One region of the Devosia lacusdianchii genome, then DNA from elsewhere that is predicted to be linked to it. Evidence: predicted binding sites of a transcription regulator. Region 1 holds the regulator's gene; each other region holds the start of a gene.
What was found. The regulator PhoB, encoded in region 1, activates phosphate uptake and scavenging genes when phosphate is short. The targets are predictions, from matches to a motif close to TGTCATNNANCTGTCAT.

Region 1 (10,000 bases):
GGGAAAAGCGATCGGCTACCAGTGACGCGCTTTCGGTTCCGCCAGGACGCGCGGATTAAAAGGGAACACGGTGCGGATTACCCATCAGGGGCCAATACCGTGGCTGCCCTCGCAACTGTAAGCGGCGAGCCATCCGTGCGCATGCCACTGGTCCACCGGGACCGGGAAGGCTGCGGATAGCGCCAGAGCCGCGAGCCAGGAGACCTGCCAGAGCGCAAGACCAAGTAGCCGGGCGAGGTGCCCCGGCAGGGGGCGCGATTGGAACCTGGCACGAATTTCGTGGCACGGTCGATGAATTGGCCTTCTCCCTTATGGAGAAGGCGAGATGGCTCGACCTGACGCAATAGTCTTCTGCATATCCCAGCAATATCTGAGTGCCGGCCGACAGGCGGCGCTGGCTGAAGGCCTGCTCGCGGCATCGCCTGTGCCGGCGCGGCTGGTGCGGCTGGAGGGCACCGGCCCGCATCTGGGCATGGTGCTGGATGAGCTGGCCGATGAGGGTCATGGGCGCATACTGGTGCAACTGCTGGGGTTGCCGTTTTCGCAGAGCCTGGCGGCCTGGATTCCAGGTGTGCTGGCGCATTGGAAGGCCGAGCGCGGTGACGGCGTCGAGTTGCTGCTGGGCGATGACGATCTGATCGACGCCGATATGCTTGGACGCATGGCACAGGCCGCTGTGGACCGGACCGACGGTGCGGTGGCGATCACCGACCAGAAGCCGAGCCTGGGCAAGCCGGGCTGGAACAAGGCGCCGCCCTTCAAGCACCACCTGCTGGTCTGCACCGGGCCGCGCTGCCATTTCCGCGGCGCTCCCAATCTCAAGATTGCGCTCACTGAAGCACTGACCGCTGCCGGCCTCAGCAAGGAGTGCCTGGTGGCGACGACCGGCTGCCTCTACCCGTGCAGCCAGGGGCCACTGCTGGCCGCCTATCCGCGCGGCGAATGGTACCGCCTGCTCGACCGCGCGGCGGTGGAGCGCTTCGTCACCACCGTCATCGGCGCCGGCGAGGCGCTGCCCGACCTGATCGTCCAGCATGTTGCGCCGCTGGACACCCCATCCCTTTCATCTGGAGAGACCCCATGAAGTTGACGACCCTGTTTGCGGCCGGCCTGTTGCTGGCCGTTTCGGCGCCGGTATTGGCGCAGCAGACCAGCTACCCGCTGACCATCCAGAATGGCGAAACCACGCTGGTATTCGAGCAGGCGCCGGAGCGGATGGTGACGCTCAACGGGCATACCACCGAGCTGGCGCTGGCGCTGGGCCTGGCGCCCAAAATGGTCGGCACCGCCTATATGAACCACCCGGTGCTCGACAGCCTCAAGGCCGAGTACGATGCCATCCCGATCCTGTCCGATGGCACCGGGTCGCCATCGCTGGAAGTGGTGCTGGGCACCAATGCCGACTTCACCTTCGGCCGCCTCAGCGCCTATCGCGACACGGCGGTGGCGCCGGTGGAAAAGCTCGGCGAGCTTGGCATCAACGCCTATGCGGTGACCGGTACGCTGATCAAGGGCGCGACCATGGACGTGGTCTATGAGGACATTGCCAAGCTGGGGCAGATCTTCGACATCCAGCCCAAGGCCAATGCGCTGATCGAGAGCATCAAGGCCGACATCGGCGCGGTGCAGGACACGGTGAAGGCGGCCGGCGTCGCGCCAGTGACGGTCATGGTCTATGACAGCGGCACCGACGCCATCTACACGACAGGCAAGGCATTGCAGACGCACCTGATCGAACTGGCCGGCGGCGTCAACGTGTTCGCCGACGTGGACGAAACCTGGGCCAATGTGAGCTGGGAAGAAGCCGTGGCGCGGGCGCCCGAGGTGATTGTGATCAACGACTATGGCCAGGTGAGCGCCGCCGACAAGATTGCGCTGCTCAAGGCCAATCCGGCCCTGGCCAGTGTGCCGGCCGTGCAGAACGACCGCTTCGTGGTGCTGCCGCTGCCTTCGGCCTTCGAGGGCGTGCGCAACCCCGAGGCAGTGCGGACGCTGGCGGCCGGATTCTATCCGGAACTGTTCCCGTGACCACGGACACACTCAATGCTCCCGCCGGCTGGCGGGAGCATTTGCGGGCGCTGCCGGTGGCGCTCATCGTTGCGGCCCTTGGGTTGGCGCTGGCGCTATCGCTGACGCTGGCGGTGACCATCGGCCCGGTGCCGCTGGACGCCAGCCTGGTGTGGCGTATCACCCTGGCCAAGATCACCGGCGCGGCCGGCGACTGGACGGCGGCCGAGGAGGGCATCGTCTGGACGCTGCGACTGCCGCGCGTGCTGCTGGCAGCGCTCGTCGGCGGTGGGCTCGCGGCCGTGGGCGTGGCCATGCAGGCGGTGGTGCGCAATCCGTTGGCCGACCCTTATGTGCTGGGCATTTCATCGGGGGCCTCGGTGGGCGCTGTGCTGGTGCTGGGCACCGGGGCATTGGCCGGACTTGGACTTTATGCCGTGCCGGCGGGGGCGTTTGCCGGCGCGCTGGTATCGTTCGTGCTGGTGTTCCTGGTGGCGATCGCCGGGGGGCAGATGTCGCCATTGCGGCTGGTGCTGGCCGGCATGGCCTGCGGCTATTCGCTGTCGGGGCTGACAAGCCTGATCGTGCTGACCTCGGAAAATCGCGAGCTGGCGCGCAACGCCATGGAATGGCTGCTGGGCAGCCTGGGTGGAGCCGCCTGGAGCGACCTGGGACTGCCTGGCGCGGCGCTGCTGATCGGCACGATCTACCTGGCGGTCAACGGGCGGGCGCTCAATGCGCTGCTGGTTGGCGACGAGACGGCGCGGACGCTGGGCGTCGATGTCGGCCAGTTGCGCCTGGTGCTGTTCGTGGTGCTGTCGCTGCTGACGGGCGTGATGGTAGCGGTGAGCGGGGCGATCGGCTTTGTCGGCCTGGTCATTCCGCATGTGGTGCGCATGCTCGTCGGCAGCGATCACCGCCGGGTGGTGCCGGTGGCGGTGCTGGTGGGCGCGATCTTCCTGATCTGGGTCGACGTGATCGCCCGCATGGCCTTTGCTCCGGTGGAATTGCCGGTGGGCGTGATCACGGCGTTGCTGGGCGGGCCGTTCTTTATCTGGATGCTGGCGACGCAGCGCCGCAAGCGGGAGGCGGCATGAACCAGGTATGGGTCAAGGGCGTCTCGGTGGAGGCGGCGGACCGGCGGATCGTCGATTCGGTGATGTTCGGCGTGGAACACGGCGAGTTCGTGGGCCTGGTGGGTCCCAATGGCAGCGGCAAATCGAGCCTGTTGCGCACCATCTACCGGGTGCTCAAGCCGATGGGCGGGGCAGTGCTGCATCTGGGCGACGACGTGTGGCGGCTCTCGGCACGCGAGGCGGCGCGGCGCATGGCCGTGGTGGCGCAGGAACGCACCGGCGAGTTCGACTTCACGGTGCGTGAACTGGTGTCCATGGGCCGCATGCCGCACAAGGCTGTGCTGTCCAATGACGGCCCGGAGGACCGGGCGATCGTGGCGCGGTGCCTCGATACGGTGGGCATGGCCCACTGCGCCGGGCGCAGCTTCAGCACGCTATCGGGCGGCGAGAAGCAGCGGGTGCTGGTGGCGAGGGCGCTAGCGCAGGAGGCGCCGTTCCTGGTGCTGGACGAGCCGACCAACCACCTCGACATCCGCCACCAGCTCGAGCTGCTGGCGCTGGTGCGGCGGCTGGGGACGACGACGCTGGCGGCGCTGCATGACCTCAACCTGGCGGCGCGCTACTGCCACCGGCTGGTGATGCTGGCCGAGGGCAGGGTGGTGGCGATTGGATCGCCGGCCGAGGTGCTGACGGCGGAACGGATCGCTGATGTCTATGGCGTGGGCGCCACCGTGCGGCTGGAGGAGGGCGTGCCGCGGATCGAGTTTTATCCGCTGTGAGGGGTGTCTTTGTTGAACGCCCCCTCCCAGCCTCCCGATAGGGGGAGGGGCTGCGCTGGTGGATGACGCGTCATTGGGCCCCCGGCAAGCCGTGGCCGCGACCTCGTCCTTCGACAGGCTCAGGATGAGGTCCATGGGGGATCGGTTGCGCGTCCGCACGGCACCGTGAGAGCAGCAAGCCCAAGGGGCTCAAGCCACCTGGGCAAATCTCTCGTCGAAGGCGTAGCCGGCGCCACGGACGGTGCGGATGGGGTCGGATTCGCGGCCGCGGTTGATGGCGCGGCGCAGGCGGCCGATATGGACGTCGACGGTGCGCTCATCGACGTAAACGTCGTTACCCCAGACGCCATCGAGCAGTTGTTCGCGGGAGTATACCCGGCCCGGATGGCGCATCAGATATTCGAGCAGGCGGTATTCGGTGGGGCCGAGGTGGACGTCGCGGTTGGCGCGGCGTACGCGGTGGGTGGTGCGGTCGAGCTCCAGGTCGCCGACCTTGAGGGCAGCGGTGACCAGGTTCGGGTTGGCACGGCGGAGCAGGGCGTGGATGCGGGCGACCAGTTCGGGCACCGAGAAGGGCTTCACCACATAGTCGTCGGCGCCGGTGGCAAGACCACGAACGCGCTCTTCTTCCTCGCCGCGGGCGGTGAGCATGATGATCGGCACGCGGGCCGTTTCCTCGCGGGCGCGCAGGCGGCGGCAGAGTTCGATGCCCGAGATTTCCGGCAGCATCCAGTCGAGCAGGATCAGATCGGGCAGCTTCTCCTGGATGGCGTGCTGGGCCTCGTCGCCGGTTTCGGCGGTGACGACGCGGAAGCCCTCGGCTTCGAGGTTGTAGCGCAGCAGGATGGCGATATCGCCTTCGTCTTCAACGACGAGGATGGTCGCGGGCATGGGTGGCTCCCGTCGGGTCTCTTGGCACCACGTCGGTGCGTGTGGCTCCACCCCCTCCTAGCCTCCCCCATCAAGGGGGAGGTATGGGCCGGTGGTTGGGAGGCTTCAGCGCTTCTTGCGGCTTAGGCCTTGATCTGGGTTCGGTGCAGCTCCTGCACGTCGGCGGTGAGCTGCTTGCCGGTCTGCAAGTAGTAGGCGCGCTCGGCGATGTTGGTGGCGTGGTCGCCGATGCGTTCGAGGCTCTTGGCGCAGAACAGCAGATGCGTGCAGGGCGTGATGTTGCGCGGATCTTCCATCATGTAGGTGAGGAGTTCGCGGAACAGCGAGGTGTGCATGGCATCGACTTCGTCGTCGCGGTTGCACACTTCGATAGCGGCGGCGGAATCGCGGTTGGAATAGGCATCCAGCGCTTCCTTGATCTGCCGCAGCACCAGCGCCGTCATGTTCTTGACGCCGTTGTAGAAGGTGGGTTGCAGGCTCATGCCCTCGAGCTTGAGCGAGCGGCGCGCCAGTTGCTTGGCCATGTCGCCGACGCGTTCCAGATCGGAAGCGACGTGGATGGCGGTGATGATGGCGCGCAGATCCGACGCCATGGGCTGGCGGCGGGCGATCATCGAGACGGCCATGTCATCGATCTTGCGCTGCATGTCGTCGATCCGCTGGTCGGCAATGATCGTGACGTCGGCCAGCTCGCGGTCGAGCTTGAGCAGGGATTTGGTGCCGTTCTCGATCGCGACTTCGACCTGCCCGCCCATTTCGGCGATGGTCTGGGCGAGAGCAACAAGCTCGTCATTGTAGGACGAAACGATGTGTTCGGTAGCCATTGTGATTCCTCGCCTTAGCCGATGCGGCCCATGATGTAGTCCTGGGTCTGCTTGTTGACCGGGTTGGTGAAGATGTCTTCGGTGACGCCTTCCTCGATCAGATTGCCCAGGTGGAAGAAGGCCGTCTTTTGCGACACACGGGCAGCCTGCTGCATGGAGTGAGTCACGATGACGATGGTGTAGTTCTCGCGCAGTTCGTCGATGAGTTCCTCGATGATGGCGGTCGCGATCGGGTCGAGGGCCGAGCAGGGCTCGTCCATCAGGATGACTTCGGGACCGACGGCGATGGCGCGGGCGATGCAGAGGCGCTGCTGCTGGCCGCCGGAGAGGCCGGTGCCGGCTTCGTTGAGGCGATCCTTGACCTCCTCGAAGAGGCCGGCCTTGCGGAGCGAGGACACGACGATCTCGTCCAGATCGGTCTTGGAACGAGCCAGGCCGTGGATTTTCGGGCCATAGGCAACGTTCTCGTAGATCGACTTGGGGAAGGGATTGGGCTTCTGGAACACCATGCCGATGCGGGCGCGCAGCTCGACGACGTCGAGGGCGGGATCATAGATATCCTCGCCGTCGAGCTTGATAGTGCCGCCGACCCTGGCGCCTTCAATAGTGTCATTCATGCGGTTGATGCAGCGCAGGAAGGTGGACTTGCCACAACCCGAGGGTCCGATGAAGGAAGTGACGGCGCGATCGGGAATGTCGATCGAGATGCCGTGCAGGGCCTGCTTGGCACCGTAGTGGACGGTGACATCGCGGGCGGTGAGCCGGATCTGGCGGTCGAGCATGTCGGTGGGATTCATGGTGGTGTTCACTGATTGCTGGGTCATCTTAACCTTGCCGGCGACCATATCCATTTGGCGTGTCCTTGTCCTAGGCGCGCTTTTCGAGGCGCGAGCGCAGGTAGATGGCGACGCCGTTGAGCATGATCATCACGAGGAGGAGGACCATGATGGCGGCGGCGGTGCGGGGTTCGAAGAAATTGCGGTTTTCGTTGCCCTGCCAGAGATAAATCTGGACTGGCAAGGCGGTGGCCTGGTCGAGCGGCGTCGCCGGGACAGCGGCCACAAAGGCCTTCATGCCGATGAGCAGCAGCGGGGCGGTTTCGCCGAGCGCGTGGGCCACGCCCAGGATGGTTGCCGTCAGGATCGATGGGAAGGTGACCGGCAGCACATGGTGGAACACCATCTGCGTCTTGGATGCACCCATGCCGAGGGCGGCCTGGCGGAGCGCTGGGGAGACGCCAAGCAGGGCGCCACGGGTAGCGATAATGATGGTGGGCAGCGTCATCAGGGTCAGCACCAGGCCGCCGACCAGCGGGGCGGAGATGGGCAGGTGCATGTAGTTGATGAAGGCAGCCGCGCCGAGGAGACCGAACACGATCGAGGGCACCGCGGCAAGGTTGTTGATGTTGACCTCGATCAGATCGGTGAGGCGCGACTTTGGCGCGAACTCTTCGAGATAGACCGCTGCGGCCACCCCGATCGGTACGGCAAGCACGATGACGATCAGCATCATCCACAAGGTGCCCACAAAGGCGCCGAGCAGGCCAGCGGAGGCTGGGGCAGATCGGCTATCGACGTTGGTGAAGATGGACCATGCGAAGCCGTTGGTGATGGCCCCGGTGGCGACCATTTCGTCGATCAGCGCTCGAGCCGGGGCGGAGAGTTGCTGCTGGGCATCGCCCAGCGAACGATCGATGTTTCCCTTGATCCAGTTTTGTGCATTGGCCGACGCGAGGACATCGACTTCAACAGTCTTGCCCAGCAGGGACGGATCGGCGACAAACTGCGCCCGAACCTGGTGGCGGGCATCGGTTTCAGCGATGGCCAACAGGTCCTTGGAGTCGATCTCGAAGCCGGCCGGCGCTGCAGCGCGCAGGCTGGCTTCGATAACCTTGTTCCAGTTGAGCATAGCCAGGTCACGTTGCCACTTGAGGTTGGCGGCCTGGAAGTCTGCATCGGACTGGCCGTCGGCACGGACCGGGGCGGGTTCGACGTCGATGATCGCCGGATCAAAGGTTACCGACAGATGCACATTGGACTGAGTGAAGGCCGGGGCCCCCTTGCGGACGATGTCGACAAACAGCAGGGCAACAAAGCCGAGCGCCACGACAATGGCCGCCAGACCGAGACTCTTGAAGATATTCTCGCTGAGGTGACGCTTGCGCAAGCCGGCGCGGATCAGCTTGGTGCGTTCGATGGAGGCCTGGTGGTCAGTGGAGAGCATATCGGTCATGATTATTCGTACTGCTCCCGGAAGCGGCGGACGATGTAGAGGGCGAAGACGTTGAGGCAGAGGGTGATGACGAAGAGCGTCAGACCCAGAGCAAAGGCCACCAGCGATTGGGGACCGGCAAAATCCGAGTCGCCGGTCAGCTGGTTGACGATCGACACCGTGATGGTGGCCACCGGCTCGAAGGGATTGCCACGCAGGACCGGCGAGTTGCCGGCGGCCAAGACCACGATCATCGTTTCGCCCACGGCGCGGCTCACAGCCAGCAGGAAGGCCCCGACAATGCCGGGGAGAGCCGCGGGCAACAGCACGTTGCGAATGGTCTCGGACTTGGTGGCTCCCAGGCCATAGGCGCCATCGCGCAGGGTGCGCGGTACCTGATTGAGAATGTCGTCTGATAGGGACGACACGAAGGGGATGATCATAATGCCCATGACCACGCCCGCGGTGAGCGCACTGGTCGCCTTGATATCGAGGCCGATGAAGCCGCCGACATCACGCAGGAATGGGCCAACCGTCACCAGGGCGAAGAACCCAAAGACGATGGTGGGAATGCCGGCCAGGATCTCGATGATCGGCTTGGCCACAGCGCGGAAATTGTGGTGGGCATACTGGCTGAGATGGATTGCCGCCATCAGGCCGACCGGCACGGCCACCAGCATGGCGATGAGGGTAATCATCAGCGTGCCGGCGAGGAGCGGAAGCAGGCCATACTGACCGTGCGCGCCACCGCCGGTGGAGGAAAAGCTGGGGTTCCAGACCGTGCCAAAGAAGAAATCGATCGGGTGGATGAAGGTGAAGAACTTATAGGCCTCGCTGACCAGCGAGGCGACGATGCCGACGGTGGTCAGGATGGCAACAGCCGAGCAGGCCAGGAGCGCGATATTGATGACGCGCTCGACGGCGTTACGGGCCCGGAGGCGGGCGGTGATGCGGCTGCGGGCGTAGAGCAGCGCCGCGACACCAGCCACCGCGGCAGCAACGATGACAACCAGAAATGTGATGAACTGGAACGAGCGCAGCGCATCGCCCGCGGTCTGTTCATAGGGCAGGACTTCGCCCGCCACACCATAGCCCGATGCCAGCGACTTGATGCGGGCGATGGTGGCGTTGAGGCCGACCTGATCGAGCGACTGGACGGTTTCTACGGGGATTTGGCTGACGATGAAATTGTGGGTGATGCCATCGCCGAGCCAGGCCCAGAGGATGACGATGACGATGGTCGGAACCAGCGTCCAGATGGCGACGTAGGAGCCGTGATATTGCGGGCGGGAATGGACCTTGACGCCGTTGGCGGTCGCCAGACTGCGGCTACGGGCCCAGCCGGATTGGTAGGCCAGACCCAGCAATACAAGCAGCATGCCGGCAATTATCAGGGAATTCATCGGTACGCGCCCCCGCGGAGGAAATGAGGTGGGCCGCGCGATGGATCGCGCGGCCCGTTGGGGTTCTTACTGCGCGCCGGCTTCGAAAGCCGCGAGAACTTCGGCGGTCTTTTCGGCCGGCTGCGGGATCAGGCCAGCGGCTTCCAGCGTGCCACCGACGCCCGACATCTGCTCGGACAGGAAGAACTGGACAAACTCCTCGATGCCAGGGACCACGCCGATATGCTGGCCCTTGACGTAGAAGAACAGCGGACGGCTGACCGGATACTCGCCAGCAGCGACAGCTTCAGCCGACGGCACGACGCCGTTTACGGTCGCTACCTTGAGGGTGTCGGTGTTCTGCTCGTAGAAGCTGAGGCCGAACACGCCAACGGTGTCCTTGTTCGAGGTCAGGCGAGCGAGCGTTTCTGTATAGTCGCCAGCGATCTCAACAACGACGTCCTGACGGAAGGTGGTGCAAGCGGCGTCGAGTTCTTCTTCGCTCATCTCGGGCAGACCGGCTTCTTCGCAGCCAGCGTGAGTGACCTTTTCCTCGAACACTTCACGGGTGCCGTGGTTGGAACCCGGAATGGCCAGGGCGATCGCCTGATCGGGAAGCGAAGCGTCGACTTCGGACCACTTGGTGTACGGGTTGTCAACCATGGCGCCGTCAACGGGGACCTTGGCGGCAATGGCCTTGAACACCTGGACAGGGGTCAGGGCGAAGTCTGGGCCGGTGGCAGCAGAGGCGAACACAATGCCGTCGAAGCCGAACTGGATTTCGCGGACGTCGGTCACGCCAGCGGCGGTGCAAGCCTCGAGTTCGCTGT
Region 2 (10,000 bases), 2.0 Mb from region 1:
GTATGCACGTAATGGCCCACCACCGCCTCGCCGAACGCATCCTTGAGCATTTTGGACTTGCGCAGCGTATCGGTGGCCTCGCGCAGGGTCTTGGGAATTTCACGCAGCTTCTTGGTGGTGTAGGCGTCGCCGACAAAGGCCGGCTCCAGCGGCAGCTTATCCTCGATGCCCTTGATACCGGCCGCGATCAGCGCGGCCAGGGCAAGGTAGGGATTGAGATCGGCGCCGCCTATGCGGCATTCGACGCGGATGGATTTGCTGTGCTCGCCGCAGAGACGGAAGCCGGCGGTGCGATTGTCCGGCGACCAGATCGCCTTGGTCGGCGCGAAGGTACCGGCCTGGAAGCGCTTGTAGCTGTTGACATAGGGCGCGAGGAAATAGGTGATCTCGCGGGCATAGGCCAGTTGCCCGGCCATGAAATGCTGCATCAGCGGGCTCATGCCGCGATCGCCCTTGCCGTCGGCGAAGAGCGGCTTGCCCGATTTGTCGGCCAGCGACATATGGATGTGGCTCGATGATCCCGCGAGGCCGAAATCCCACTTGGCCATGAAGGTCACGGCCTTGCCCTGGGCCCATGCGATTTCCTTGGTGGCGTTCTTGAGCACTACATGACGATCGGCCATGGTGAGGGCGTCGGCATATTTGACGTTTATCTCTTCCTGCCCCGGGCCCCATTCGCCCTTGGAGCTTTCCACTGGAATGCCGGATGCCTGCAGATGCTTGCGCAGCGCCCGCATCACGCCTTCTTCCTTGGTGGTCTGGAAGATGTGGTAATCCTGAATGTAGTCGCCGGCAGTCTGGGCGCTGCGATAGCCCTTCTGGGCGATCGTGCGGTAATCGTCATCGAACAGGTAGAATTCGAGCTCCGTCGCGGCGTTGGCCGTATAGCCCATGGCGGCGAGCCGATCGAGCTGCCTCTTGAGGATGGCGCGCGGACTATGCGCGACGGGCTCATGGTGGTGGTGGTCGCTGAGGTCGCACAGCACGATGGCCGTACCTTCGAGCCAGGTGGCTTTCATCAGCGTGGTGAGATCGGGCTTCATGACGAAATCGCCGTAGCCCTTGCCCCAATTGGCCGCCTCGTAGCCGGGCACCGGTTCCATGTCGATATCATCGGCCAGGAGATAATCGCAGCCATGCGTCTCGTCATTGGCCGTCTCGAGGAAGAACTCGGCCTGCAGGCGCTTGCCGATCATGCGCCCCTGCATATCGGGGAAGGCGACGAGCACCGTGTCGATGGCGCCCGCAGCGACGTCTTTGCGCAGTTCAGCAAGGGTGTAGGGCATTGGATTCTCCTCATTGTCGTCATTCCCACCGGGTCATCCCGGCGAAGGCCGGGATCCATGTCCGAGTGCTCCGCTACATCCAGCACCGGATGGGTCACCGCATGGATTCCGGCCTGCGTGGATAGAAAGGGCGCAGTGTTTCACCGCGCCCTCCTTTGCCTACGCCTTGTGCTCTAGCGCGAACTCTTCTTCCGGCGACATGATCAGCTTGTGGCGGCCGATAACGGCGAAGTAGGCAATCCCCACGGCGCACCACAACACCACCCAGATCACGCCCTTGAAGAAGTTCGGGTCCTGCAACTGGTAGAAGAGCGTCACGGCTGCGATGATGATGGTGAGCACGGCGCCGGGAATGCCCAGTGGCGAGCGGAACGGCCGCTCGATATTGGGCTGGTTGCGGCGCAGGATGATGAAGCTCAGTGCCTGCATGATGTAGCTCAGCATCGCGCCGAACACCGCCATGTTGAGCAGCACCACGCCGATGATGTCGTCGCCCAGTTGGGTTTCGCCACCGCCGCCCCCGCCATTGACGAACCAGATGACCAGCATGACGACCAGGCCCAACAAGGCACCCGAAATCATCGCGACATGCGGGGTCTTGTAGGCGCTGTGCGTCACCGACAGCGCCGACGGGAAATAGCCGGCGCGGCTGAGCGAATAGACTTGGCGGCCCTGCGCATAGAGGATTGTGTGGAACGAGGCGATGAGGCCGGTCAACGCCACGATGCCGAGTACCGTTGCGCCCGCATCGCCATAGATGGCACGGAAGCCGTCGAGCAGCGGTTCGAGCGAGGAACCGAGCGCAAAGCTGCCGATGCCCATCACCGAGGGGTTGAGCAGCACGATCATAAAGGCCGACAGCACCAGCGTGGCGAAGGCCAGAAGGATGCCGCGCGGCAAGTCACGCTTGGGATCGACCGATTCCTCGGCGGCCAGCGGCACCTGTTCGATCGCGAGGAACAGCCAGACGGCGAAGGGCAGGGTCGCCAACACACCTTGCCAGCCAAAGGGGAACCATTCCCCGTTGCCCTCGGGCAATTCGACGGCCTTGCCATCCGGACCGGCACCGATATTGAGCGCCCAGCGACCAAAATCCATGTGTGTGATCGCCGAAATCCAGAACACCACCAACACGCCCAGAGAGATCAGGGTCACGACCAGCGTCACTTTGTAGCTGAGCGCCACGCCATAGATGTTGAGCGCCAGGAACACGGCATAGAACACGATCCACAGGATTGGATAGAGCGCCGTATCCATGCCGGTAATCGAGCCGAAATAGCCCGAGATGAAGGTCACGATGACAGCCGGGGTGAGGACATATTCGACATTCTCGAACAACCCGGTAATGAAGCCGCCCCATGGGCCCATCGAGGTGCGCGCGAAGGAATAGGCAGCGCCGGTATGCGGCAGCGCCGGGCTCATTTCGGCGATCGATGACACCAGCCCCAGATACATGATGGCGATGATGCCGGCGGCGACGAGCATGCCGCCCCATCCGCCCGTCATGAAGCCGAAATTCCAGCCCGAGAAGTGGCCCGAGATCACCGCGCCGACGCCAAGCGCCCACAGTGACCAGATGCCCGCATAGCGTTGCAGTCCGCGCTTCTCGAAATAGTCCTTGTCGCGCGTCGCATAGGCGACACTGCCGACCTTCTTTGTCTCAGCCATAGTCACGTCCCCTGGTTAAGCCCCAATGTGGTCTAGACTGCCATTGCCCCTTTGCGCGCCTGCCGCGCCGCGTTGAGGCAACGGGCCAGCCGGTTCGACCATGCGGCCACCCCGGCGGGTTCGAGAATTTCGTCGTTGCGGATTTCGATCATGGTAGCGTCAAGCCCGCGACCATCGCCATGCTTTTCGAGCGTCAGCGTCACGCCATTGAGCGCAGCGTAGGGCTCGTTCCAGCCCAGATTCATCTCCGGGTCTTCGGCGGCGAGTGCATCAAACACGGCCCGGGTGAACCGCTGGTCGACGCCGTGAATCATCCCGATCGGCCAGGGCCGCGCCACACCATGATAGATCGGCGTAAACGAGTGCATGCACACCAGGATTGTCTCCTGTCCGGCCTGACGACGTGCCTCCAGCAGCGTTTCGATCGCGGCGTGATAAGGCCGGTGAAAGCGGTCGATCCGGTATTGGCGCTCCTCGGCGTCAAGACCTTCATTGGCCGCGATCCGGGTGGCCTCCGACAGCGTCCAGATCAGGTCGGGTGCGTTGAGGTCGCGGTTGCAATCGATGATGAGCCGCGAGACCGTCGACTGCACCAGCGGCGCATCGAGCACTTCGGAGAGGTGACGGCTTACCGCGAGTGCGCCGGGGTCCCAGGCGATATGGCTCAGCCGCTCGCTGGCGCTCAGCCCCAGGTCGCCATACTTGGCCGGAATGCGGTTGCTGGCGTGGTCGCAGACGATCACGAAGGGCGAAGCCCCGCGTACATTGCTGACCAGAACCGATTTTTCGCCGCTAACGTCCACTTAGCCCCTACGCATGGTCGATTAACTTCTGTAACAGTAGTTCCACAACTGCAAAAACTGTCAATGCTGAAATCATAAATTCAGAGGAATGTGGAAGACGCGATGGAGGGAAAGTCGGTTGCCGGGCGCATCCATGAGGCCATCCATCGGCTCACGGCCGCCGAGAAACGCGCCGCCCGTGGCCTGCTTGGTTCCTATCCGACGCTGGGCCTGGCGCCTGTCGCCGAGTTCGCGCAACAGTCCGGCGCTAGTTCGGCCACCGTTTTGCGTTTCGTCTCCCAGCTCGGCTACAAATCCTATCCCGATTTCCAGCGTGCCCTGCGCGACGAGCTTGAAGAGCGCTCCAAGTCGCCCCTCCAACGCAGCCAGCACCACGCGGGTGGCGGCGCCGACGAGAATTTTCTCGATCGCTTCGTGACCCAGGCCATCGCCAATCTGCGCGGCTCGGCCGGGCTGATCCCCACCTCCGAATTCGAGGCGGTCTGCGAGCGGCTGGCCGAGGCCAAGGGCAATTGCCATCTGGTCGGCGGGCGCTTCACCGATTTCCTCGCTGGCTATATGGAGGCGCACCTGCGGCTCGTTCGTCAGGGTGTGCGCCGCCTCGACGGCCGGCCGGCCACGCGGGCTGATCAATTGATCGACGTGAAACCGGGCGATCTCGCCATCATCTTCGACGTCCGCCGCTATGACGACAGTCTCGTCGAGGTTGCCGCCGAACTGGCGGCGCGGCGTGCCCAGATCGTCCTCATCACCGACGAATGGATGAGCCCGGTCAGCCGCTTCGCCAAACTGGTCCTCCCCTGCCGCACCGAAACGGACCGCACCTGGGACGCCAATGGATCACTGTTCACGCTGGTGGAGGCGGTGATAGCGCGGACCACGGAACTGAGCTGGGCTACCGCCAGCAAGCGCATGGGGAGTATTGAGCGGGGGTAAGCGCGCCGGGTAGCCCCATCTCTCCCACGCACCGTCGCTTCCCGCGGACTTGATCCGCGGGTCACTCGCCGCTTGCGCCATGTGAGAGAGACCCGTGGATCAAGTCCGCGGGAAGCGATTGTGATCGCGGCAGGGTTCGTTCTTCCTACGGCGCCCTCAATCCGTCTTCTTCATCGCCAGAAAATCCCCAGCGCTCAGCGCGATCTTCGGATCAATGTCCCCGATTGCCTTCTTGTCCTTGCCGGCAAAATCCAGCCGCTCGAGCACGGTCTGGATCACATTGATGCGGCCGCGCCGCTTGTCGTTGGCGCGGATCACCGTCCAGGGCGCATGCGCGCTGTCGGTACGCTTCAGCATTTCGTCGCGAGCCACCGAATACGCGTCCCACTTGCCGAGCGCCTCGATATCGATCGGCGACAGCTTCCACACCTTGAGCGGATCGTGGCGGCGATCATGAAACCGCTTGAGCTGCATCTCCCGGCCGATCGACAGCCAGAACTTGAAGAAGTGGATGCCATCCCGCGTGATCCGCTTCTCGAACTCCGGCGCTTCTTCCAAAAAGTGCTCGGTCTGTTCGGGCGTGCAGAAGCCCATGACCCGCTCAACGCCGGCCCGGTTATACCAGGAACGGTCGAACAGCACGGTCTCGCCCGCGGCCGGTAGCCAATCCACATAGCGCTGGAAATACCACTGCGTGCTTTCCCGGTCGTTCGGCTTGGGCAGCGCCGCGATGAGGTTGTAGCGCGGGTTGAGATTTTCGAGATAGGTCTTGATCGTGCCGCCCTTGCCGGCGGCATCGCGCCCCTCAAACACGATCATCACCCGCTCGCCGCTCTTGGCCAGATGCGCCTGCAGCAGCACGAGCTGCTTTTGCAGCGCATACATCTGTGCTTCATAGATTTCGCTATCGAGCTTATCTTCGTAAGGGTAGCCGCCCGACTCCATGGCGTGCTTCTTGATGGCCTTGGGGAGTTCAGGATTTTCGAGATCAAAGCCGTGAAAGGGATCAGTCACAGGTGTCGCTCCGTTGTCATCTCTACCGTGCTATAGAGGCGCCCCCATGTGCAAGGGGCATGGCAAAGGCCTGATTCTAGAAACAAAATGGACGAACCCAGCTCCCGACAACCTATGCCTCGTCTGAACGTCGTGCTGTCGCGCCTGGTCGCGCAGGCCAGCCTGTTGGCGGGCATAGCCGGCGTGTTCGGCGGCCTGGTGTTGTTTGGTGATCTCGGTATCGTCGCCGCCATTGTCGGCTTTCTGGCGGTGGTGGCCGGCGTCGCCGTGCTGCCGACAGGCGTGGTCACGGTCACCCAGACGGTGGAGACGCCCCGGCTCGTTATCGCAGCGGATACCTCGGTCAATACCTTCGCCGACGCGCTGACCGATCCCTGCCTGGTGCTCGATCGCCGCGGCGTCGTACTGCATGCCAATGCAGCGGCCCGGCGGCAGTTTCCGGCCGTTACCTCGGGCAATCCGCTGACCTTCTCCATGCGCAATCCCGAACTGGTGCAGGCCATCGAAACCGCCAATCGCACCGGCGCCAGCCGCAGCATCGAGCTGCACGAAACCGTGCCGTCCGAGACCTGGGAAAAGGTGGTCGTCGCTCCGCTACAGCGGCCCGGCGTCGATTGGTTCGCCGACGAGGGGCGCCAGCTCATCGTCACCTTCCAGAGCCTGACCGAACTCAAGCGCGTCGACGCGCTGCGCTCCGATTTCATCGCCAATGCCAGCCATGAGCTACGCACGCCGCTCGCCTCGCTGCTCGGCTTCATCGATACCCTGCTTGGCCCGGCGGCAAAGGATGCGGCGGCGCGCGAGAAATTCCTCGGCATCATGCGCGGCCAGGCCGAGCGCATGAGCAAGCTCATCGACGACCTCCTGAGCCTGTCGCGCATTGAAATGCACCAGCATGTGCGCCCCACCGGCACCATCGATCTGGCCGGGCTGCTGCGTGAAGTCCGCGAGGGTCTGATGATGCAGGCCAAGGCGGCCGACGTCGAAATTCGCCTCAGCCTCTTCGAGGGCCCCTCGACCACCACGGGCGACCGCAGTCAGCTCTATGAAGTGTTCGAGAACCTGCTCGACAACGCCATCAAATACGGCGCCGGTGGCAAATTCGTCGAACTGAGCCTGGCGCCGTCCGGCCGCCCCGGCTTCCAGCATCAGGTGACTGTCATCGATCACGGCCCCGGCGTCGAGCCCGAGCACGTGCCGCGCCTCACCGAGCGCTTCTATCGCATCGATGCCGACGCTAGCCGCAAGAAGAAGGGCACCGGCCTCGGCCTCGCCATCGTCAAGCACATCGTCAACCGCCATCGCGGCCAGATGAGCATCAAGAGCAAGCCCGGCGAGGGCATGCGCGTGGACGTGTTTTTGCCTTAGACGGAATCGCGATGCTCCGTCTCGCCGCTGCCAATCGGATTGGCAACAGCACGAACGATTCACAAACTCGATCAAGCCCGACGGTGACGCGCGGTGGGCGACGGGCGATCTGATAGAAGCGACTGTCACGCGAACAAAAAGGGCGCCATCGGCGCCCTCTTTCAGTCCTGCTTGCGACGATTACCGCCGCTTCTTGTCGACCTGATGATAAGCCCGGCGCGAGTGGAACTCGCAATAGGGGCCGGTTTCCAGCGAATGCTGGCCGCAGAAATAGAAGTCCTTGCTGAGCGGATCGCCGATCGGCCACTTGCAGGTATGCTCGTTAAGCTGCAGCAGGTTGAGCCGCTTGTCCTCAGGAATGAACAGCTCTGCTACGGTCGGGGCCACATAGAGCTCGGCTTCCATCTGCGGATCATGCGCCAGCGCGGTCGCGCCGATCGAGCGCGGCTGCGACATGGTCTGGCGCACCTTGGCAGCGCCACCACCCATATTGGACATGCCAGCCGAAGGGCTGGCCACGCGGCGTGGCGCGGGGCGAGCGGCCGGACGGGCGCGCGGCGCTGAATTGGTCGGCTTGGCGCGGGCCGAAAGCTTGAGGCGATGCACCTTGCCGATCACGGCATTGCGGGTCACGCCCTGGCCCAGCTCGCCGGCGATCTGGCTTGCGCTCAGACCTTCCATCCAGAGCTTCTTCAAAGTCTCGACGCGCTCGTCAGTCCAGCCCGCCGATTGTGCTCCTGAATCCATCGTCAAAACAGAATCCTTCATTGCGCTGCCAAATGGCCATGGCAACCATCAAACGCTAGGCGTCGTATGTTGAGTGGGTCCGCCACACGAGATATCGTGTTCCCAATGACGTTGAGTTTACGCCATCGGTGGAATCGGGATCAAGAGTCGGGGGCGACTTTCCCCGTAAATCCACTGGTTAAAATTGCCCTAACAATCCCTGAGTCAAATCAGGGGCTTGGGCCGTGATCATTGACTTATCTGGCAAAATTGGCCTAACTCGGCCACAGAAACGCGCTGCGCAACGAGCGCGTTTTTGGTTTTTGTGGCGCTATTGTCACGCAAGCCGCCTAGCCTCCTCTCAACCCCGAAAATTCAGAAGGAATAATCCATGTCTGCGCTCTACGGCACGTACGCCCGGTCCGACCTCGCTTTCGAGCGGGGCGAGGGCATGCGACTGTACGACCAGCATGGCCGAGATTATCTCGATTTCCATTCCGGCATCGCGGTGAACGCCCTGGGTCACGGCGACCCCCATATCGTTTCGGCGCTGAAATCGGCGGCCGAAAAGGTCTGGCATACGTCCAACGTCTTCACCATTCCCGAGCAGGAAAAGCTCGGCCAGCGGCTGGTCGAGGCCACTTTCGCGGATTCCGTCTTCTTCACCAATTCCGGTGCTGAAGCGCTCGAATGCGCCATCAAGACGGCACGGCACTATTTCTGGGCCAAAGGCGAGACCGATCGCTACGAGATCATCGCCTTCACCGGCTCCTTCCACGGCCGCACCATGGGCACCATCGCCGCCGGTGGTAATCCGAGCTACCTCGAAGGCTTCGGCCCACCCATGCCCGGCTTCAAGCACACCGCCCCAGGCGACCTCGAAGCCGTCAAGGCGCTCGTTGGGCCACAAACCTGCGCCATCCTGATCGAGACGGTGCAGGGCGAAGGCGGCGTCACCGCCATGACCAATGAGTTCATGCAGGGCCTGCGCAAGCTCTGCGACGACAACGGCATGCTGCTCATCCTCGACGAGGTGCAGTGCGGCTATGGCCGGACCGGCCGCTTCTTCGCCTTCGAGTGGAGCGGCATCACGCCCGACATCGTCGCCGTGGCCAAGGCTATTGGTGGCGGCTTCCCGCTCGGCGCGTGCCTTGCCAAGGGCGAGGTTGCGGCCTCGATGGTCCCGGGCACCCACGGCTCCACCTATGGTGGCAATCCCTTGGCAACGGCTGTCGGCAATGCCGTGCTCGATCGCATCCTGGCGCCAGGCTTCATCGATCACGCCAACCAGATGGGCCAGAAGCTTGCCTGGCACCTGCAGCAACTGGCGCAGAAATACCCCGACTACGTGCTCGAACTGCGCGGCAAGGGTCTGCTCGCGGGCATCAAGATTACCCCGCCGGTGCGCGACTTCGTCGCCCGGCTACGTGACGATCACCGCATGCTGGCCATCGGCGCTGGCGACAACGTGCTGCGGCTGCTGCCGCCGCTGATCGTCACCGAAGCCGAGATCGAGGAAGCGGTCGCCAAGATCGGCGCCGCCTTCGATGCCATCGAGGCTGAAACGGCTTCGGTTCCAGCGGTTGGCTGAGATGAAATTGAGCGTTCGCTACTATGGTCGGCGACGACGCGGTCTGTTCCCTCCGCCCCTAGGGGCGGAGGACGAAAGCGCGCGCATTCACTGAACATAGTCCCATAAAGGAACCCGGCCCATGACATCGACCGGCACCCCACGGCATTTTCTTTCTATCGACGACTTCGACTATTCCGAACTTCGCGGCATGCTCAATGCCGCCGGCTCGCTCAAGGCCCGCCTCAAGGCCGGCGATCGGCCCCAGCTCCTCAAGGACAAGGTGCTGGCCATGATCTTCGAGCGGCAGTCCACCCGTACCCGTGTCAGCTTCGACGTCGGCATGCGCCAGCTCGGCGGCGAGACCATCATGTTGTCCGGCCAGGAAATGCAGCTGTCACGCGAGGAGACTCTGGGCGATACCGCCAAGGTGATGAGCCGCTATGTCGATGCCATCATGATCCGCATCCTGAGCCACGCCGATCTGCTCGAACTGGCCGAGGCCGCGACTGTTCCGGTCATCAATGGCCTGACCCGCCGGGCGCACCCCTGCCAGATCATGGCCGACCTCATGACCTTCGAAGAGCACCGCGGCAACATCAAGGGCGCCAAGGTCGCCTGGGTGGGTG
Region 3 (10,000 bases), 630 kb from region 1:
CCTCACGCCCTTCACCCAGCATGAACTGCTGACCGAAGAGCAGTTCCTCGATGCCCAGGACGAGTATGGTGCCGACAGCTTCACCGCCAAGATCGGCGCCGAAGCCATCCGCGACATCCTGCTCGCCCTCGATCTCGAGAAGATCGCGGCCGACCTGCGCGTGGAAATTGCTGAGTCCACCACGGAACTTAAGCCCAAGAAGCTCGCCAAGCGCTTGAAGATCGTCGAGCAGTTCATCGTCTCGGGCAACAAGCCCGAATGGATGATCATGACCGTCATCCCGGTCATTCCGCCCGAGCTGCGCCCGCTGGTGCCGCTGGATGGTGGCCGCTTTGCCACGTCCGATCTTAACGACCTCTATCGTCGCGTGATCAACCGCAATAACCGGTTGAAGCGCCTGATCGAGCTGCGGGCGCCTGACATCATCATCCGCAACGAAAAGCGCATGCTGCAGGAAGCTGTTGACGCGCTGTTCGACAACGGCCGCCGTGGCCGCACCATCACCGGTGCCAACAAGCGTCCGCTGAAGTCGCTGTCCGATATGCTCAAGGGCAAGCAGGGCCGGTTCCGCCAGAACCTGCTCGGCAAGCGCGTCGACTATTCGGGCCGTTCGGTCATCACCGTGGGTCCGAACCTCAAGCTGCACCAGTGCGGCCTGCCCAAGAAGATGGCGCTCGAGCTGTTCAAGCCGTTCATCTACTCGCGCCTCGAAGCCAAGGGCTTCAGCTCGACGGTGAAGCAGGCCAAGAAGCTGGTCGAGAAGGAAAAGCCCGAGGTTTGGGATATCCTGGACGAAGTGATCCGCGAGCATCCGGTTCTGCTGAACCGCGCTCCGACGCTGCACCGTCTGGGCATCCAGGCGTTCGAGCCCATCCTGATCGAAGGCAAGGCCATCCGTCTGCACCCGCTCGTTTGCTCGGCCTTCAACGCCGACTTCGACGGTGACCAGATGGCCGTGCACGTCCCGCTGTCGCTCGAAGCGCAGCTGGAAGCACGCGTGCTGATGATGTCGACCAACAACATCCTTCACCCCGCCAACGGCCAGCCGATCATCGTGCCGTCCCAGGACATCGTCTTGGGCCTCTACTATCTGTCGCTCATGAACGAGGGTGAGCCAGGGCAGGGCATGGCATTCGGTTCCTATGCGGAACTGGAACACGCGCTCGACAACAAGATCGTCACGCTGCACACCAAGATCAAAGGCCGCGTCGTGTCGTTCGATGAGAACGGCAAGGAAACGACCGAGATCGTCGAGACGACTCCGGGCCGCATGCTCATCGGCCAGATTCTGCCCAAGCATCCGGCTGTGCCGTTTGCCACGGCGAACCAGCTGATGACCAAGAAGATGATCTCGAAGATGATCGACACGGTTTACCGTGGCTGCGGTCAGAAAGAGACCGTGATCTTCTGCGACCGCGTCATGCAGCTCGGCTTCAAGAATGCTTGCGACGCCGGTATCTCGTTCGGCAAGGACGACATGGTTATCCCGGCCTCCAAGTACACGATCGTGGAAGCCGCCCGTAAGCAGGTCGAAGAGTTCGAGCAGCAGTACAATGACGGCCTGATCACTCAGGGCGAAAAGTACAACAAGGTGGTCGACGCCTGGGCCAAGTGCGGTGACAAGGTCGCCGAAGAGATGATGGACGCGATCCGCAAGGTGCAGATCGACAAGGAGACCGGCCGTCAGAAGCCGATCAACTCCGTCTACATGATGAGCCACTCCGGTGCCCGTGGTTCACCGGCCCAGATGAAGCAGCTTGCCGGTATGCGTGGTCTTATGGCCCGTCCGGACGGCTCGATCATCGAGACCCCGATCACGGCCAACTTCAAGGAAGGCCTCAACGTTCTCGAGTACTTCAACTCCACCCACGGTGCCCGTAAGGGTCTGGCGGATACGGCGCTGAAGACTGCGAACTCCGGGTACCTGACTCGTCGTCTCGTTGACGTGGCGCAGGACGCGATCATCGTGTCGACCGATTGCGGCACCGAACGCGGCCTCACCATGGAGCCGATCGTCGACGCCGGACAGATCGTGGCCTCCATTGGCCAGCGCGTTCTGGGCCGTACCGCTGCGGATGATATCTTCCATCCGTTGTCGGGCGACCTGATCGCTGCCAAGGGCACGCTGCTGGAAGAAAAGCACGTCGATGTCATCGAGGAAGCCCGGATCCAGTCGATCCGCATCCGCTCCCCGCTGACTTGCGACATGCGCCAGGGCACCTGCGCGGCCTGCTATGGCCGTGACCTTGCTCGCGGTACCCCCGTGAACATGGGTGAAGCTGTGGGCGTTATCGCCGCGCAGTCGATCGGTGAACCCGGTACCCAGCTCACCATGCGTACGTTCCACATTGGTGGTACGGCACAGGTGGTTGACTCCTCGTTCCTCGAGTCCGGCGCGGAAGGCAAGATCGCCATCCGCAACCCGAACGTCGTCAAGGTCGAGGGCGGCAAGCTGGTCGTCATGGCCCGTAACGTCTCGCTCGCCATTCTTGATGCCGACGGCAAGGAACGCGCCACCCACAAGGTGACCTATGGTTCCAAGCTGCTGGTCAAGGAAGGCGATCAGGTCCGCCGCGGTCAGCGTCTGGCCGAATGGGACCCCTACACTCGTCCGGTTCTGGCCGAAGTCGAGGGCGAGGTCGTGTTCGAGGATATGGTCGATGGTGCTTCCGTTGCGGAAAACACCGACGAAGCGACGGGCTTCACCAAGCGCGTGGTCATCGACTGGCGCGGCAACCAGCGTGGCGAGGGCCTCAAGCCTGCTCTGGCCATCGCTCGTGGCGGCGTCGTGCAGAAGGTGGAACGCGGTGGCGACGCTCGCTACCTGCTCTCCGTCGACGCGGTTATCGCGGTCGAGCCGGGCGAGAAGGTTTCGCCGGGCGACGTGCTCGCACGTATCCCGCTCGAAAGCGCCAAGACCAAGGACATCACCGGCGGTCTGCCGCGCGTGGCGGAATTGTTCGAAGCTCGTCGTCCGAAGGATCACGCCATCATCGCCGAGATCGATGGCACGATCCGCTTCGGTCGCGACTACAAGAACAAGCGTCGCGTCATCATCGAGCCGACCGAAGAGGGTGCCGATCCGGTCGAGTACCTGATCCCGAAGGGCAAGCCGTTCCATCTCCAGGAAGGCGACACCATTGAGAAGGGTGAATACATCCTCGACGGCAACCCGGCGCCGCATGACATCCTGGCCATCAAGGGCGTGGAAGAGCTTGCTCGTTACCTCGTCAATGAAATCCAGGAGGTCTATCGTCTGCAGGGCGTGCTGATCAACGACAAGCACATTGAGGTGATCGTTCGCCAGATGCTGCAGAAGGTCGAGATCGTGGATCCAGGTGATACCGGCCTGCTCAAGGACGAGCAGCTCGACAAGCTGGACTTCGACGAGCTCAACGACTCGCTTGTTGCCGACGGCAAGAAGCCAGCGACCGCCAATCCGGTGCTGCTCGGCATCACCAAGGCATCGCTGCAGACCCGCTCGTTCGTGTCGGCCGCTTCTTTCCAGGAAACCACCCGCGTCCTCACGGAAGCGGCGGTGTCTGGCAAGGCCGACCTGCTCGAAGGCCTCAAGGAAAACGTCATCGTCGGCCGCCTCATCCCGGCCGGTACTGGTGCCGGTATCTCGTCGGCCAAACTGATCGCGTCCAAGCGCGACGACCTGATCCTGGACGAACGTCGCCGCCAGGCGTCGACCGTCCAGATCCCGGCGCCTGCCGCCGAGTAGGGCTGTCGCATTGTTGAATTGAGGGAAAGGGGGCCGAAAGGTCCCCTTTCTTTTTCAGCGCAAGAGCGTGGCCACAAAATCCATGACCGTCTCCCGCATGGACTCGGCTGGGTCGGAGCAGCCGGCGATCGCGGCCAAGAGGCTGGCGCCCTCTATCAAGCCCAGTATCTGGTCTGCCAGCATGGTGGCGGGCCGATCTGACTTCAGCCGCCCGGCGGTGGCCTCGGCCGAAAGCGTCGCAATGAGGTGGTTGCGAACCGCATTCATGCGCTCCCGCAGTTGCGGCTGGATTTTGGGCGCTATCGCCAGGATGAACCTGAAGTAGGCAAGGCGATCTGGCGTTACCTCGTCCACTGCCGCGAGCATGGCGGCATAGCCGTCGACCAGGGACTTGACCGTGCCCTCGAAATCCGTCGGCGGCTGCTGATCGGCCTGCACCGGTAGGAATTGCAGGAAGAACTGCTCTATTGCTGCCGTGAACAGGTCGTCCTTGTCCTTGAAGTGATGGTAGATCGCACCCTTGGAGAGGCCGGTATCCCTGGTCAATTCACTCAGGCTCATCCCGTCATAGCCGTGCTCCAGGAAGAGCTTGAGAGCCTGCGTGACAATGGTGGTCCGGGCGTCTTTCATGGCTCAATCACTCGGTACATGCAGAAGCTGGTGAACGCACCCAGATCGAGTGTCCGACCCGAAATGAAGCCCAGCTTTTCATAGAGGCGGATATTTGCCGGGTTCTCGGTGTCGAGCGCAAGGCCGTCGGCATTCCAGGCGGCAGCCTGGGCGACGGCTGCTTCAACAAGCCGTCGACCGATGCCGCGACCCTGCCGGCCCGGATCGATGCCAACCATGGCGAGGTAGGCGTACCGGCCACATGCCGGCCCCTTTCGCGTTTCGACCATGTACTTGTTGAGCGTGGCGACCTTTCCCGCTCCGAGCGTCAGCGCGAGCGGCACGAAGCGGAGCAGAGCCATGGTCAATCTTGTCGCGTAACGAAGCGAGGGCGGTTGTTGGGGGCGGTCCATCAATGCGCAGCCAACCAGGACGCTGCGGTCAAACGCGCCTAACATCTCGCCGTCCAATAGCGTGTTCATGTCGAACATGAACTCGAGGAACGCCCTGGCCTTGTGTTCGTCCTGCCCGAACATCGCAAGGAACAATGGGTCGTCCAGGAAGGCCGATACCATAAGCGCAAGCGCGCTTTCGCGATGCGTCCGGGCGATTTTGCCGAGGGTGACGGTCACGAACCGCGCCCGTCCGCCCGGTGATCGACGGCAAAATGCACCAGCACCTTGAGCATGAAGAGCAGGCCGACACATACCGTGAAGGGAGAACCGTCCAGGCCGATCACTGTGCCAAAGGCGCCGATACCGAAAGCGGTTCCCGCAACGACGCGCTGGGTGGCCCCCGGGCGCAACAGGTTCACCAGCACTGCGCCGGCGATGGTGAAGGCCCAGATGGCGAGAGTCGCGGGCATGTTGAGATTGAGCAGCAAGGCGACGATCGGCAAGTGGACGTGGATGGCGATGAACACCCATCGGCTGCCGGGGTGGGCGGCGTGGTGGTCGTTCGTTCCGGTCGTGAGGTTGGCGATGCAGCCCGCAGCAATGTCGAGTATCAGCAGTATTGCCAGCGCCGCACGCCACGCCGGAACCCCTTGGAAGACCTCGGGGTAGAGCGCCACGAGCGTGCTTGAAGCGCCAAGGCCGAAGGCTGCGATCAGCACGAGGTCGCCTGGCCGCTGAGCAGCGCCAAGCACGTCATGCAGCCAAGCAGGTATTTGGATCATCATCTCTCTCGAAACCGACCGGTTGGTATGTAGGAGTCGAATTGCTGTACTGTCAAGCGGGCCGGGCTAGCTCGGAGTCTCCGGTGCATTGTCAACGAACTGCCATTTGGCCGTAGCCGAGCCGACACGTAGCCACGCTAGCAGCAGGATGGCTTCCTCGCTTCGGAGACGATCATGACCAAGACGACGCTGCTTGCCGCGCTAGCTGTGACGATGCTGTCCCCAGCCTCTTATGCCCAGCCCGTTCAGTTCGATGCCACTCTCAAGGCGCATGCCCAGTTGCCTGCCCAGACCTTCGTGCCGGCCCCCGCTGATGCGCCCTATGGCCTGTCGATGTCAGGGCGCTTTACCTCTGGCAAGCGCGTGGAGACGCCGTATGGCTGGGCCAATCCTGCCTCCGGCATTGCCATGCCGTTCCCCGGTCAGCCCGTACAGGGCATGTCCGGTGTTCGTTCGCTGGGCGATGACCGTTTCGTTTTTCTCACCGACAACGGCTTTGGCGCCAAGGCCAACTCGTCTGACGCCATGCTTATCTTCAATTTCATGAAGATGGACTGGGCCACGGGCAAGGTTGCGCTTGAGCGGACTGTGTTCCTCAGGGATCCGAACCGCGTCGTCCCATTCCCTGTTGTCACCGAACACAGCGAAACCCGCTATCTCACCGGCGCTGATTTCGATCCGGAATCGATCCAGCCCGTTGGCGATCACTTCTGGATCGGCGACGAGTTCGGCCCCTGGTTAATCGAAGTCGATGCGCATGGTGTGGTGCTTCAGGTGGTCGCCACCAATCCGAGCGGCGTCGATTACAAGACCCCAGACAACCAGTTCGTCGCCACGCCTGCTGCAGGTGTTGCGGTGACGGGGGTGAATACCGGTCGCTCGGGTGGATATGAAGGCATGGCCCAATCCATGGACGGCACCACGCTCTATCCACTGCTCGAAAAGGCCTTCTATGACGAGGCAGCAGGTGCTCTCGAGCTTATCGATGGCAAGCCGGTCATTCGTATGCTGGAGTTCAACGTTGCCGATGCGACGTGGTCGGACAAGGTTCGCTACTATCCGCTCGACGATGCCGGCAATGCCATCGGCGATTTCAACATCATCGAGGGCACCCGTGGGCTGGTGATCGAGCGCGATAACAATGAAGGCGATGACGGTCGCGAGAAGGCGGCTGCGTTCAAGCGCATCTACCTCATCGACCTGGAGCGCGTCGACGAAAGCGGCGTTCTGGAGAAGATCGCCTATATCGATCTGATGGCGATCAAGGATCCGGGCGGGATTGCGCCGCGCGGCACTGTGGACGGCGTGTTCACCTTCCCCTTCGTCACGATCGAGGATGTGGATCGTGTCGATGAAACCACTATCGTGGTCGCCAACGACAACAACTATCCCGGCTCCACCGGCCGTGAGGCAGGGCGTGCCGATGACAACGAGTACATCCTGCTTGAAGTCGCGGACTTCCTAAAGGCCGAGTAGGGCTAACAGGGAAGGGGCCTTCAGGCCCCTTTTCCTATTTTGTCGATTCCTTGTGCCTACGTTCGTCGTTGTCTACGAATGCACGAGGAGAGAGCCATGAAGTTCAGCACCACTATCCTGCAGATGGGCAACAATACGGGCATCGAGGTGCCGGTCGAGGTGGTCGAGGGCCTGGCCGGCGGCAAGAAACCGGCCGTGGTCGTGACCATTGGCACCTATAGCTATCGGTCGTCGATCGCCGTGATGGGCGGGCAGTTCCTGATCCCGCTTAGCGCCGAGCGCCGCCTGGAATCCGGCATCCGGGGTGGCGACGCCGTCGAGATTGATCTGACGCTTGATACCGAGCCGCGCGAGGTGGTCGTCCCGGACGACCTCGCCGCCGCGCTATCCGGCGACGCTCCCGCCAGGGCATTCTTTGAGTCCCTGTCCTACAGCAACAAATTGCGGCACGTGCTGTCGGTCAATGATGCAAAGACGCCCGAGACCCGCCGGCGGAGGATCGAAAAGGTCGTCGAGGCCATGCGCGCGGGCAAGAAATAGCGCGCTGACACATATTCGTCTTAGTAAAGCGCTTTACTAATTCCGTCCCCGTGTCGGGTCTTGGAGGGTAAAGACGATGACGACCAAAACACTGGCGGCGACCGCACTCGCCGCATCTATCGCGATTGGCTGCCCGGTTGCAGCGCAGGATGCCGCCCCCGCACTTGAACTGATCGGCGAGATCGTTCTGCCGACCGGCCTCAAGATCAACGGCCTAGAGTTCGGTGGCATTTCCGGCCTCAGCCCCGATCCTGCCGATGGCAGCTATCTGGCGATTTCAGACGATCGTTCCGAGCGCGGTCCGGCGCGGTACTACCGCCTCAGGTTTGCCATCGACGCCGACGGCTTCCGCGGTGTCGATATCGTGGGCAGCACTATCCTTCGCGGGCTGGACGGCAATGCGTTTGCCGTCAAGGGCATCGACCCCGAAGCGATCCAGTATTCGCCAACCAAGCGCAGCTTCTTCTGGTCGAGCGAAAGCGATGCCTCGGGCCGCCCCGGCATTTTCGAAGCCATGCTCGATGGCACCATGCTGCGCAGCCTTGCCGTGCCCGATTACTTCCTCACCAGTGCCGACGGCACCGGCGGCACGCATGCCAATCTCGGCTTCGAAGGGCTGAGCCTTTCCAGCGATGGCGCTACGGTCTATGCCGTCAGCGAGAATGCCCTGGCGCAGGACGGCCCCAAGGCCACGTTGGAAGCGGGCAGCCCGTCGCGAATCCTGACGTTCGACGCGATGACCGGCAAGGCCGGCGCTGAGTATGTCTACGAGACGGGCCCGATCTTCGCCAAGGCGACGCAGGAGCCCAACTACAACGATAACGGCGTCTCCGACCTGTTGGCACTGGACGACGGGTCACTACTGGTGGTCGAGCGGTCGTTCGGCTCTGGCATTGGCAACGAGATCAATCTCTACAAGGTCGAGATCGGCGCTGCGACGGATGTGAGCGGGGTGGTCAGCCTCGCCGGCCAGACCTTCACGCCTGTCAGCAAGACGCCGTTCGCCAGGCTGGGGGAGGGCGACTTCGGCCTCGACATCGATAATGTGGAAGCGGTGGCGATCGGCCCCGAGATCGACGGCGCCAAGACGCTCATCATTGCATCGGATAACAACTTCAACCCGGATGGGCAGTTCACCCAGTTCGTGGCGTTCCGGCTCGTCGAATAGCGCAAAAAGCAAGGGGCCCGAACGGGCCCCTCATGACGCCATCGGCGGCAGGTCACAAACCGTAGCCGACATGTTCTGAGTACTGATCGACGACCATGCTCCAAAGCCCGAACTGGGAATCGAGATACTCGGCTGTGACGCCCTTGACCATGTCGAGGTCCATTTCCACGCAGGCATCCTGGTCCTGGTCGAGATAGGCGCGGCTGAAGCGCTTATTGAAATTCCAGTCGTTGATGACCTCGAGTGTGGGCTTGAGGTCCAGGAAACCCACATAGAAGTTCAGGTCTTCGCAGTCGGTGTTGTTGGTGCAGTTGCGGAAATAGACCTGGTAGCTGATGCCGTTGATCTTGCCATTGATCTGCGGATCACCATTGCTCTGCGTTGAAAGGGTCGCCGCACCATAGCCGCGGGCGGCGTTGAGAATCTCGTCGGTGTCGGCGCCGGTCAACAAGGTCTGTGCCTGGGCGGGTGCCGTCAGGGCCAGAGCTAAAGCTCCACCGGCAATCATCGTAGTGAGCTTCATCGCGCTTCTCCCTCGTCGGATTCTGGGGCCGGTCACCTATCGTGTACAAGGCTGGCCGATGGAGCCCGATCCTACACATTTCGATTGGGGCGAGAAGGTGATACTTCAGCGCACCGGTCGAGGAGGGCAGGGGAAAGACATGCGAAGTTCCAAGACACTCTCGCAAAGTCATTGCAAGTCTGTGCATGGCTCCATCGCGGATTTTTCACGAAAGAATCCTTGACGCGCAGGAGAGTCGGCTCTAAACAGCGCCTACCTTAGCGGTCGGTCGTGAATGTCACACCGGGTTCCTGCCATCTTGTGCGGGCATCCAGGACACTCAAACACACTGTCGGGTAACTAGACGACGCAAAATCCTTGTGCGCATGACTGCCCGCCTTTGGGGGTGGTCCGCTGCAATTAAGGCGCCGCCGTACCCCTAATCGGGTCGGATGAGCGCCGTTTTGGTTTGCTTTGTCTAGACCGCACAGGAGCGCTTCCGGTTTCGGAGGGGCGACAAACAAGAACTAAGGGGCCGCTCAATCGGCGGCACCGAAATTTTGGACGATGGAAAGAGCGCAATGCCCACCATTAATCAGCTGATCCGCAAACCACGCGCCAGCAAGCCAAAGCGGAACAAGGTTCCGGCCATGGAAGCAAATCCGCAGAAGCGCGGCGTTTGCTCTCGCGTTTATACGACGACCCCGAAGAAGCCGAACTCGGCTCTGCGTAAGGTTGCCAAGGTTCGCCTGACCAATCAGCGCGAAGTGATCTCGTATATCCCGGGTGAAGGCCACAACC

Region 2: ppk2 (polyphosphate kinase 2) is a predicted target of PhoB. The motif match lies at 5,711-5,727, and genes of this name have one in related genera.
Region 3: MF606_RS11335 (esterase-like activity of phytase family protein) is a predicted target of PhoB. The motif match lies at 5,603-5,619, and genes of this name have one in related genera.

The regions. Positions count from the first base shown of each region.
Region 1 is NZ_CP092483.1:2,939,542-2,949,541, reverse strand. Features, by position in the region: cobalamin riboswitch at 17-225, shown strand; gene MF606_RS14535 ((2Fe-2S) ferredoxin domain-containing protein) at 326-1,084, shown strand; gene MF606_RS14530 (ABC transporter substrate-binding protein) at 1,081-2,028, shown strand; gene MF606_RS14525 (FecCD family ABC transporter permease) at 2,025-3,104, shown strand; gene MF606_RS14520 (ABC transporter ATP-binding protein) at 3,101-3,862, shown strand; gene phoB (phosphate regulon transcriptional regulator PhoB) at 4,052-4,753, opposite strand; gene phoU (phosphate signaling complex protein PhoU) at 4,876-5,577, opposite strand; gene pstB (phosphate ABC transporter ATP-binding protein PstB) at 5,592-6,374, opposite strand; gene pstA (phosphate ABC transporter permease PstA) at 6,445-7,809, opposite strand; gene pstC (phosphate ABC transporter permease subunit PstC) at 7,812-9,191, opposite strand; gene MF606_RS14490 (PstS family phosphate ABC transporter substrate-binding protein) at 9,258-10,000, opposite strand, start outside.
Region 2 is NZ_CP092483.1:591,519-601,518, forward strand. Features, by position in the region: gene MF606_RS02920 (glutamine synthetase family protein) at 1-1,286, opposite strand, end outside; gene MF606_RS02925 (amino acid permease) at 1,446-2,954, opposite strand; gene MF606_RS02930 (N-formylglutamate amidohydrolase) at 2,987-3,757, opposite strand; gene MF606_RS02935 (MurR/RpiR family transcriptional regulator) at 3,860-4,693, shown strand; gene ppk2 (polyphosphate kinase 2) at 4,850-5,707, opposite strand; gene MF606_RS02945 (ATP-binding protein) at 5,822-7,075, shown strand; gene MF606_RS02950 (GcrA family cell cycle regulator) at 7,256-7,822, opposite strand; gene MF606_RS02955 (aspartate aminotransferase family protein) at 8,193-9,392, shown strand; gene argF (ornithine carbamoyltransferase) at 9,514-10,000, shown strand, end outside.
Region 3 is NZ_CP092483.1:2,309,466-2,319,465, reverse strand. Features, by position in the region: gene rpoC (DNA-directed RNA polymerase subunit beta') at 1-3,727, shown strand, start outside; gene MF606_RS11350 (TetR/AcrR family transcriptional regulator) at 3,782-4,357, opposite strand; gene MF606_RS11345 (GNAT family N-acetyltransferase) at 4,354-4,968, opposite strand; gene MF606_RS11340 (hypothetical protein) at 4,965-5,513, opposite strand; gene MF606_RS11335 (esterase-like activity of phytase family protein) at 5,688-6,989, shown strand; gene MF606_RS11330 (YdeI/OmpD-associated family protein) at 7,086-7,529, shown strand; gene MF606_RS11325 (esterase-like activity of phytase family protein) at 7,606-8,697, shown strand; gene MF606_RS11320 (YbjN domain-containing protein) at 8,750-9,220, opposite strand; gene rpsL (30S ribosomal protein S12) at 9,781-10,000, shown strand, end outside.